Regions from separate parts of the Brevibacterium paucivorans genome, predicted to be linked through region 3. Evidence: predicted binding sites of a transcription regulator. Region 3 holds the regulator's gene; each other region holds the start of a gene.
The links. Region 3 encodes LexA, which represses DNA repair genes until DNA is damaged. Its sites were predicted from a motif close to TCGAACANNTGTTCGA; they were not measured.
Positions count from the first base shown of each region.

Region 1: JOE56_RS01575 (HNH endonuclease signature motif containing protein) is a predicted target of LexA. The motif match lies at 1,283-1,298, and genes of this name have one in related genera.
Region 2: JOE56_RS10990 (HNH endonuclease signature motif containing protein) is a predicted target of LexA. The motif match lies at 1,227-1,242, and genes of this name have one in related genera.

Region 1 is NZ_JAFBCP010000001.1:330,493-333,770, forward strand. It holds gene dapD (2,3,4,5-tetrahydropyridine-2,6-dicarboxylate N-succinyltransferase) at 1-209, shown strand, start outside; gene JOE56_RS01570 (hypothetical protein) at 126-638, opposite strand; gene JOE56_RS01575 (HNH endonuclease signature motif containing protein) at 1,385-3,278, shown strand, end outside.
Region 2 is NZ_JAFBCP010000001.1:2,382,290-2,385,567, forward strand. It holds gene JOE56_RS10985 (ATP-binding cassette domain-containing protein) at 1-1,143, shown strand, start outside; gene JOE56_RS10990 (HNH endonuclease signature motif containing protein) at 1,329-3,278, shown strand, end outside.
Region 3 is NZ_JAFBCP010000001.1:1,990,107-1,993,384, reverse strand. It holds gene JOE56_RS09240 (histidinol-phosphate transaminase) at 1-170, opposite strand, end outside; gene JOE56_RS09235 (LysM peptidoglycan-binding domain-containing protein) at 180-473, opposite strand; gene lexA (transcriptional repressor LexA) at 756-1,430, shown strand; gene JOE56_RS09225 (ATP-dependent DNA helicase) at 1,414-3,278, opposite strand, start outside.

The DNA of each region.
Region 1 (3,278 bases), 1.7 Mb from region 3:
TCGGGATCTCGCTTGGCGACAACTGCGTTGTCGAAGCCGGCTTGTACGTGACTGCAGGTACCCGCGTCACTCTGGAGGACGGAACCGTCGTCAAGGCATCAGAGCTGTCTGGACAGAGCGATATGCTACTGCGCCGAAACTCCGAGTCCGGTGCCGTCGAGGCCCTTCCTCGCACCTCGGGAGTTTCTCTCAACCCTGACCTGCACTAAGAAGAACACAGTCGCGGCCAGCTGGAGGATACTCGCGCATACCAGCGCGAAGTACCCTGTAGCTGGCCGTGTTGTTTCCATGCCACCGATTGGTGTGCCGTCAGGTGTTTGGCCGTCCCACATCAAGATTCCGTTGGTCACCGCATCTGCCAAAGTAAGCGTTACTATTAGCAAGAGCAGAGTGCTTGCTGTAGCGAGAATGGCTGGAATAAGGGGCCTTTTATAGGTGAGCGCTACGAGCGTCCCGATGGCAGGGAGCACAAAGATGGCGATAAGGATCAGGACCGTAAGCGCGTTGATGTCGTCAAGCAGACGCAGTGGGGTGCCTTGCGGTCCAGTCCACACTGCCAGATGAAACGTGCATGCAATTATTCCGGCTGCGATGGATACGAGTAGACAGCCGATACCGATCCACTTGAATGTTTTCATTTTCGTTTCTGCTCCGCTTCGTTAAGAGTTCGTTGTTTTTACGCTCTCACTTCTGGAGTGTCAGAAGGTGTTGGGCGTGTGCTTGTTTAGCTACACGGGGGTTCGGTCACGCTATGTGCGGAGGGCGGGTTGCAGGTTGCTGGGTGGCCGGATTGCTGGGGGTTTCTCGCGGCCGAGGTGCCTCGTTGACGGGAGCTCACTGACAGGGGCTCGTTGACGGGGGCTTGCGTTCTTGGTTCATCTTTCATGATCAGAAGGCGCCAAGCGAGTGAAACGGCGCGTTATATTGCGCAGTTTCGTTCGCTTTGCGCCATCATGCTCGGTTTGCGCGATTTAGTCTGGTGCGCTGCGAACGGCTAGAAGTTCGAACCAGCCTGCCTCACTCCCCCTAAAGCAGTAGTGGGGGCCGTGACTCTCACTAGCGAGCTTCGAGCTAACGTCCACAACGAGCTTCGCCGTTTTCTCAGCAGCTGAATGCGTTTCACTGAGTGCTTTTCGCGCCCGCAGTCGAGCGTTCGCCGTGCCCATGTCTGCTCGCTTGTCGTCACTAAAACTCAGCGCCGTTCGTCGCCACCGCAGAGCGTTTGTGGTGTCTTCAGCTGGATGCCTTTGGGTACCCAACTGAACGCGTGTGGCTTCTTTGACTGAACACTCGTTCGAACATAAATCGAAACAAAACGAACAAAACCCTTGACTCTTGCATTCGAATACAAATAGAATAGAAGCACGCAAGGAGGTGAAACCACATGACCACAACAGATCACCATGTATGCAATGACATGTATGACGGGCCGGCTGTTGAACTATTCGAAACAGTCAAAACCACCACACGCCTCATGGACGAAGCGCGGGTGAAACAAGCAGAAGCAGTCGCTGCGTTGATGAGCGCCCACGTGGCACCGTTGGGTGATTTCACTCATGGTCTACATGCGGTGTTTACCTCCAACCCGGGAACAGGACCACTGGTTACTAACGGGAAAGCAGGGCAAAGCTCTAATGCGGGTAAGGTTTCACGCTCAGCTTCGGGGTCGTCTTCTGCTTTCGGGCCAGCTGCTTCTCATGCGGGTGCTCGGGTTGTTTCTGCGGATGGTCCGCCTGCCAGTGTTGGTATTGACGATGTGGTGGCGTGTGTGGTGTTGCCTTCGGGTGAAGTGTGCACGGTTGCCAGTGTGGAGCGCGTACCAGAGGAACTACCTGCCCCGACTGAAGGGGTGTTGGCGAAGGTTTTGGATTGTACGCGTGCCCAGGTGGTGACCCAGGTGCGGAAGATCATGACGGCTGTGGTGCTCATGCCCAAACTCTGGTCGTTAGCTAAACAAGGCGTGATCGGGTTTGACCGGGTGTTGTACACCGTTGGCAGGGTGGGTCGTGCTGGGGTGTGTATCCCGGTGTTTGATGAAATGCTCACCAGTAAACGGGTAGACGTGTCATGGAAAACCTTTAGACGGCACGTGGCTGAAGTGCTCGCTATGCTCACTACCCCTGAAAGCCGTAGTGAAACGGCTAGGCGTCACCGGTCAGTGTCGTACTGGGTCAATGATGACGGGACAGCAACCCTGAGTCTTACTGGGCCTGTGTTGGAGATGGAAGCGTTTTATCAGCGTGTACGCGGGACTGCCAGAGCGATCATGTCGAACCACATAGAACCCTTTACTGCCACGTTAACGGATGAACAACAAGCCCTGTTCATCACCGAAAACAACGGGGAAACGGCCGAGGTGCGGGTTGGTGATTTGGGTCGGGTTGAGGTTGATGATGACCGGCTGATGGACCAACTGACCCTGGATCTGATCACCGGGGCGAAACCCTCAACAACGCTACGTGCCCGAGTGACCCGGACAGGCAAACAAACACCGATCAAAGTCACCACCGTGCCGGTTGATGTCGAACACGCCGGGGCAAAATCTGGGGCTACACGCGGTGTTGAGATCGTGCGCGAAGACGGCACACAAGCCCAAACCAGAAACGCGGCAGGCGCGCAAGCACAGGGCGGGAACGCTGCTGGTCCTAACGCAAACAGTGCTTTCGAGGCGGGGATTCCCGCTGCTGACGCGAACGGTGTTGATGTTTCTGGTGTGGGCGATGCTGATGGTTCGGTGTGGACTGACAGGCGTGAAGCCCGTCAGGCTGAGGACGTGTATGAGCTTGAGTTGTGCGTATCCATGCCTGAAAAAGAAGAATGGCTGAAATCCCAAGCCAGCATTAACCTCACAGTCCCGGTACTGCACTTCCTCATGAACAACCCACCACCAGGCACGGAGGGAATACCTGAGGAACAGAGATCTAAGAGACAAAGATCCGGAAAAGCCCCCGGGCCAGATGAACACAGACCCGAACAACAAGATCCTGGAAGACACGAAACCGAAGATCGACAATCCGGAAGAATCCACGAATCCAGAAAACAAAGAACCGAAGAACAAGTATTTGAGCACCAAGGGAGTAGCGCGCCACCGGGCGTTGGTGACCCGCCGGGTGATGGTTCGGGTAGTGAGTTTGATTTTGGGTTGCCTGTCAGGGTGGACCCGGGTGCGCATGCGCCGGTGATGATGAATGGTCGGGTGCCGTTAGACGCTAAGACCGCTGATGAGGTGATCGCTCAGGCGAAGTGGGTGTACCGGATGTTCACCGACCCTAAGACCG
Region 2 (3,278 bases), 390 kb from region 3:
GGGCAAGAGTTGCAGACGTTGTCGGGTGGACAGCGACGGCGAGTAGAGCTGGCGCGGATTCTGTTTCACCAGCCCGACACGATGATTCTGGACGAGCCAACGAACCACCTCGACGCGGAGTCCGTGCAGTGGTTGCGCGACTACTTGGCCAAGTACTCTGGAGGGCTGATCATTATTTCGCACGACCTCAACCTGATTGAGGAGGTCGTGAACAAGGTGTTCTACCTGGATGCGACGCGGCAGGTCATTGACATTTACGCGATGGGGTACAAGCAGTACCTGAAACAGCGTGAGGCGGATGAGCGGCGGCGCAAGCGTGAGCGTGCGAATACGGAGAAGAAGGCGTCTGCGCTGGTGGCTCAGGCCGAGAAGATGCGCGCGAAGGCCACCAAGGCGGTGGCAGCGCAGTCGATGCTCAAGCGCGCCGAACGCATGCTGGCAGGGCTTGAGGAGGAACGCCAGAGCGATAAGGTGGCGAGTTTGCGGTTTCCCACGCCTGCCGCGTGCGGAAAGGTGCCGTTGACTGGTTCGGGGTTGTCTAAGTCGTACGGGTCGACGGAAGTGTTTATGGACGTGGACTTGGCGATTGACAGGGGCTCGCGGGTCGTGATTTTGGGGTTCAACGGTGCGGGTAAGACCACACTGTTGAAGATTCTTGCTGGCTTGGAAAGCCCGGATACTGGGGGAGTGAAGGCCGGGCACGGGCTCAAACTTGGTTACTACGCGCAGGAGCACGAGACGCTTGATCTTGATCGCACCGTGCTTGAGAACATGCGGAGTAACGCGCCGGATCTCGACGACACGCAGGTGCGTACGGTGTTGGGATCGTTCCTGTTCAGTGGCGATGACGTGAGTAAGCCCGCCAAGGTGTTGTCCGGTGGCGAGAAGACGCGGTTGGCGCTGGCGACGTTGGTGGTGTCGTCGGCGAACGTGTTGCTGTTGGACGAGCCTACGAACAACCTGGATCCGGCCAGCCGGGAAGAGATTTTGTCCGCGATTCGGCGCTATGAGGGCGCGATCATTCTGGTGACACACGACGAGGGTGCGGTGCAGGCATTGGACCCCGACCGGGTGCTGCTTTTGCCCGACGGCGACGAGGACCACTGGAACGACTCGTATCTGGACCTGGTGTCGCTGGCTTAAGTGCGTGTTTGGTGCGCCGAGGCGTCTCCCGTTAAGGGAGGCGCCTTTTCGGTTTCCGAATTGAGTGTTTGTGGCTTCTTTGATTGAACATTCGTTCGAAAATAAATCGAAACAAAACGAACAAAACCCTTGACTCGCGCATTCGAACACAAATAGAATAGAAACATGCAAGGAGGTGAAACCACATGACCACAACAATCCACGACCAGCACAACGACATGTACGACGGGCCGGCTGTCGAACTATTCGAAACAGTCAAAACCACCACACGACTCATGGACGAAGCACGCGTGAAACAAGCCGAAGCAGTCGCTGCGTTGATCAGCGCCCACGTGACACCGTTGGATGACTTCACTGACGGCATGCACGCAGTATTCACCTCCAACCCCGGAACAGGCCCACTCGTGACCAACGGAGTAGCAGGGGCAAGTACAAATGCGAACCCAATTGCCTCCCGTGGTGGGTCTGTTGGTGTGGATGATGTGGTGGCGTGTGTGGCCCTGCCTTCGGGTGAAGTATGCACGGTTGCCAGTGTCGAACGTGTACCAGAGGAGCTACCGACCCCAACAGAAGGGGTGCTAGCGAAAATCTTGGATTGTACGCGCGCCCAGGTGGTGACCCAGGTGCGGAAAATCATGACAGCAGCAGTGCTCATGCCCAAACTATGGTCACTAGCCAAACAAGGCGTGATCGGATTCGACCGGGTGTTGTATACCGCTGGCAGGGCCGGTCGTGCTGGGGTGTGTATCCCGGTGTTTGATGAACTGCTCACCAGTAAACGGGTAGACGTGTCATGGAAAACCTTTAAACGGCACGTCACTGAAGTGCTCGCCATGCTCACCACCCCAGAAACCAGGGCGGAGAACGCGAAACGTAACCGGTCAGTGTCCTACTGGGTCAACGATGACGGGACAGCCACCCTGAGCCTTACTGGGCCGGTGTTGGAGATGGAAGCGTTTTATCAGCGTGTACGCGGGACTGCCAGAGCGATCATGGCGAACCACATAGAACCTTTCACTGCCACGTTGACGGATGAACAACAAGCCTTGTTCATCACCGAAAACAACGGGGACGTTTCTGAAGTACGAGTTGGTGATCTAGGTCGGGTTGAGGTTGATGATGACCGGCTGATGGACCAACTGACCCTGGATTTGATCACAGGGGCTAAACCATCAACCACGCTACGAGTCCGCGTGACCCGGACAGGCAAACAAGCCCCCATCAAAGTCACCTACACCAAACCAGATAACCCGAGCGCGGAAGACGCTGAAGCGATCCTCGAAAACGGCACCCGCATCCAAACCGGAAACCCTGCTGGTGCGCAAGCCCAAGGCGTGAACGCTACTGGTGCTGACGCGAACGGTGCTGATGTAAACGGTGTTTCTGCAACTGACGGGCCTGGTGCAGCTGCTTCTGGTCCGGGAGATTCTGGTTCTGTGTGGGCTGACAGGTGTGAAGCTAAGCAGGCTGAGCAGGTTTGTGAGCTTGAGTTGTGCGTGTCGATGCCTGAAAAAGAAGAATGGCTGAAATCCCAAGCCAGCATTAACCTCACGGTCCCGGTGCTGCACTTCCTCATGGACAACCCACCACCAGGTACAGAGGGAATACCTGAGGAACAGAGAACTGAGAGACAAAGATCCAGAAAAGCCCCCGGGCTAGATGAACACAGGCCCGAACAACAAGATGTTGGAAGACACGAAACCGAAGAACAAGTATTTGAGCACCAAGGGAGTAGCACGCCTTCAGGCGTTGGGCCGGGGCAAGGCGAACAGTTATTCAATGACCAGGGGAGAAATGCGCCGCCGGGTAGTGAAGAAACCCTAAACTCCGAAGAGTTCTTGAACACTGAGGAACCCGTGAGTGCCAGCGAGCCTGTGGGTGCTGGTAGTGAGTTTGATTTTGGGTTGCCGGTCAAGGTGGACTCGGGTGCGCGTGTGCCGGTGATGATGAATAACCGGGTGCCGTTAGACACTAAGACTGCTGATGAGGTGATTGCGCGGGCGAAGTGGTTATACAGGATGTTCACCGACCCACAAACCGGTGTGGTCTTGGAATCTGCGCCGACGAAGTATTACATACCGGCAGCTTTGAAGCGCATGGTTGAGGCTAGGCATCCTTTTTGCAGTGTCCCGTGG
Region 3 (3,278 bases):
TTGAGATGTTGAAGCTGCTCCCCAAGATTCTTCTGCAACGCCTCGACCACGACTGGTGGAACGTCATACGAGTTCTCGTTGACGTTGAGGCGCACTGGCACATCATGCACTGGCGCGCCGTAGGGCTTCGCACCGCGCAGATCGTTTCGAACCGGGAGATTTTCAACCACGCCACGAGTTTAACGTGAGGGCACTTCGAGCTTTTGTCCGGGTCGAACAAGCGAGCCGTCGAGGCCGTTGAGCGCCTTAATCTGCTTCACCACCTGGTCGGTGGGAACACCTTCACTGTGCTCACGTGCGATAGTCCACAGCGACTGGTCCTCCTGCACTGTCACCGTCACGGTCTGAGCTGATGCCCCACCTTCAGAAGCCTGCGCCGGCAACACGGCCAAGCTAATAGCGAACGCCGCGACAACCAACGCAAGCACAACCACTAGCCGACGAACCGCATATGTGCGAGCCACTCGTGTCATCTCATTCCTCCATTCGAACTAATGTTCTATCGAATCTATGTTCTATTGAACACAACATTCGAACAAATGTCTACTGTTTCTAGAACAAATGTGCGAAAATAGATTCAAACGCGATCCCTTTCGCTTTCACACCTGACTGTTCCAGGAGGGTCTGACACAGTTTTTGGATCGCACGTTTTAGCAGGTCACACATTGGGAGGAAACGTGGCAGAAAAGGCAAAGCGGGGCCGGGGGCGCCCACGCAACGAAAGCGTCATCGCAGACATTCAAGAGCAAGAGTCACTGCACTCGCGCTCACTACCAGAAGACTCAATCTCACGCACCGACAGGCGACTGACTCCACGTCAGCGGCAAGTCCTCGAATGCATCGAACACGCCGTCTACACCAACGGCTACCCACCAAGCATGCGTGAAATTGGCCAGGCAGCCGGCCTGGCCTCGCTGTCATCTGTTGCCCACCAGCTCAACCAGCTGGAACGCTTGGGGTACGTCCGTCGCGACCCTAAACGACCTCGGGCCCTTGAAGTCGTCAACCCCGACGAAATCGAGTACAACAACAACATCACCCCAGAAACCTCCGCGAACACCGCACTGGTTCCTGTCGTGGGACGCATCGCAGCCGGTGGCCCCATCACGGCAGAACAGCACGTTGAGGACGTCTTCCCACTCCCCCGTCAGGTTGTGGGCTCAGGCGAAATGTTCCTCGTGCAGGTCGTAGGTGACTCCATGATCGACGCGGCCATCTGCGACGGCGACTGGGTCGTGGTGCGCAAACAGTCCACGGCCAACAACGGCGAAATCGTAGCCGCCCTACTCGACAACGAAGCCACCGTGAAGACGCTCAAGCGCGAAGGTGGCAAGCAGTGGTTGCTCCCTGAGAACAAGGACTACGAACCCATCGACGGCGATCACGCGCTCATCATGGGCCTGGTCACCGCCGTTATTCGTCGGCTGTAGAAGTTGCAGCGGCCCCAGCGCCGGCTTCCCCGGTAGCAACTCCCGTTGCCAGGCGCTGCAAGGCCTGCTTCACCAGTCCAGAATTAGTGGTCCGCCACAGTGGCGGAAGCGAGTCGAGCAAAAACTTCGAATAGCCTGCTGTGCGCGCACGCGAGTCCAACAGCGCAACCACACCGCTGTCGTGTGACGTGCGGATCAGCCTCCCAGCTCCCTGCGCCAACCGCAACGCCGCGTGCGTTGCCGACACCGCCATGAACCCGTTCGCACCTCTAGCTGCTGCAGCCTGAGTGCGCGCCTGCGACAACGGGTCGTCGGGGCGTGGAAACGGAATCCGGTCGATAAGCACCAGCCGGTTGGTCAGCCCCGGCACATCCACGCCCTGCCACAGCGACATTGTGCCAAACAGAACAGCCGAATCATCGGCGGCGAAGTCCCTCACCAGGACCGACAACGTGTCCTCGCCTTGCAAGTACACCGGGTACCGCGTGCGTTCCCGCACAAACTGCGCAGCCTCTTCAGCGGCGCGCCGGGACGAAAACAGTCCCAGGGCACCACCTCGGGATGCCTCAATCAGTTCCACGATTTCGTCCAACACCTGAACGTTGACCCCTGACCTGCCGGGCTTGGGCAGGTGCCCGGCCACGTAGAGGATCCCCTGCTTCTGGTAGTCAAACGGGCTACCCACGTCGATCGCGTCGTACCGGGGCGCATCCTCCCCAGCCAGCCCCAGGGCAGCCGCAACCGGTTCAAACTTGCCACCCAACGCCAGTGTCGCCGATGTCGCCACCACGGTGGACTCAGCAAACAACCCGTTCCGCAACGTACCCGCCACACTCAGCGGCGCCACTACGAGCGACGTAGTGGTGGTTTCCTTAAACGTGTTCGTCGAAATCCATGCAACATCGTTGCTGTTGCGGTCCAACAACCGCTCCACCAGCTCATACGCCTCATCAATGCGCGCGCGTGCCATGTGCCGTCCAGCGTCGGGCTCGGACTCCTTGGACACTCCCCCGACCTGCGAACTCAAGTCCCGCAACGCGTCATGCACGGCTGACAGCGCGTCGCCCAGGTCTTCTGGCCACACGCGCAACAGACCGGGCTCGTGCTCTTCCAGGGCAGTCGCAAACTGATCGCTGGCCCTGGTGAGCGCCTGAATGGTGTTCGCCGTGGCGGCCGTGTGCTTCTTAGCAGTCGACGCCACAGCGCTTAGAAGCGCATGCGTGATTGCCCCGGTGAGCGCGCCGGTCACGCGGTCGCGCAGTTCGTGCGCCTCGTCGATCACCACCGCCGAATGCTCCGGCAACACCGACTGCTCCCCTTGCGCTTCAATCGCCAAGAGCGCGTGGTTGGTGACCACAATGTCGGAGTCCGCCGCCGAGTTCTTGGCGCGTTCGGCAAAGCACTCTTCGAACATGGGACACGTGGACCCCAGGCAGTCGAACGAGTTCACGGACACCAGCGACCATGTCCGGTCGGACACGCCAGGCACCAGGTCGTCCCGATCCCCCGTCGCGGTCGCGTCGGCCCACTCCCGGATCCGCGCGATCTCGGCTTCGGTCGCGGTCATTGAGCCGCCTCGGTGCCCTTGAATGTCAGCCCCAACGTCAAACAGGGCGGACTCTTCATCACCCGGGTACCCGCCTCCCAGCTTGTGGAGGCACACGTAGTTGCGCCGTCCTTTTAACACCGCCGAGGTGGGCTTCCGCCCGGTGATGGCCCCTACCGTTTTCGTAAGTCGGGGTAGGTCTCGTTGGATGATCTGTGACTGCAGGGCAAGTGTTGCGGTGGAGATGATGACCCGGTCACCGGTTCGCAGCGTGTATTCGACACTGGGCACCAGGTAGCCCA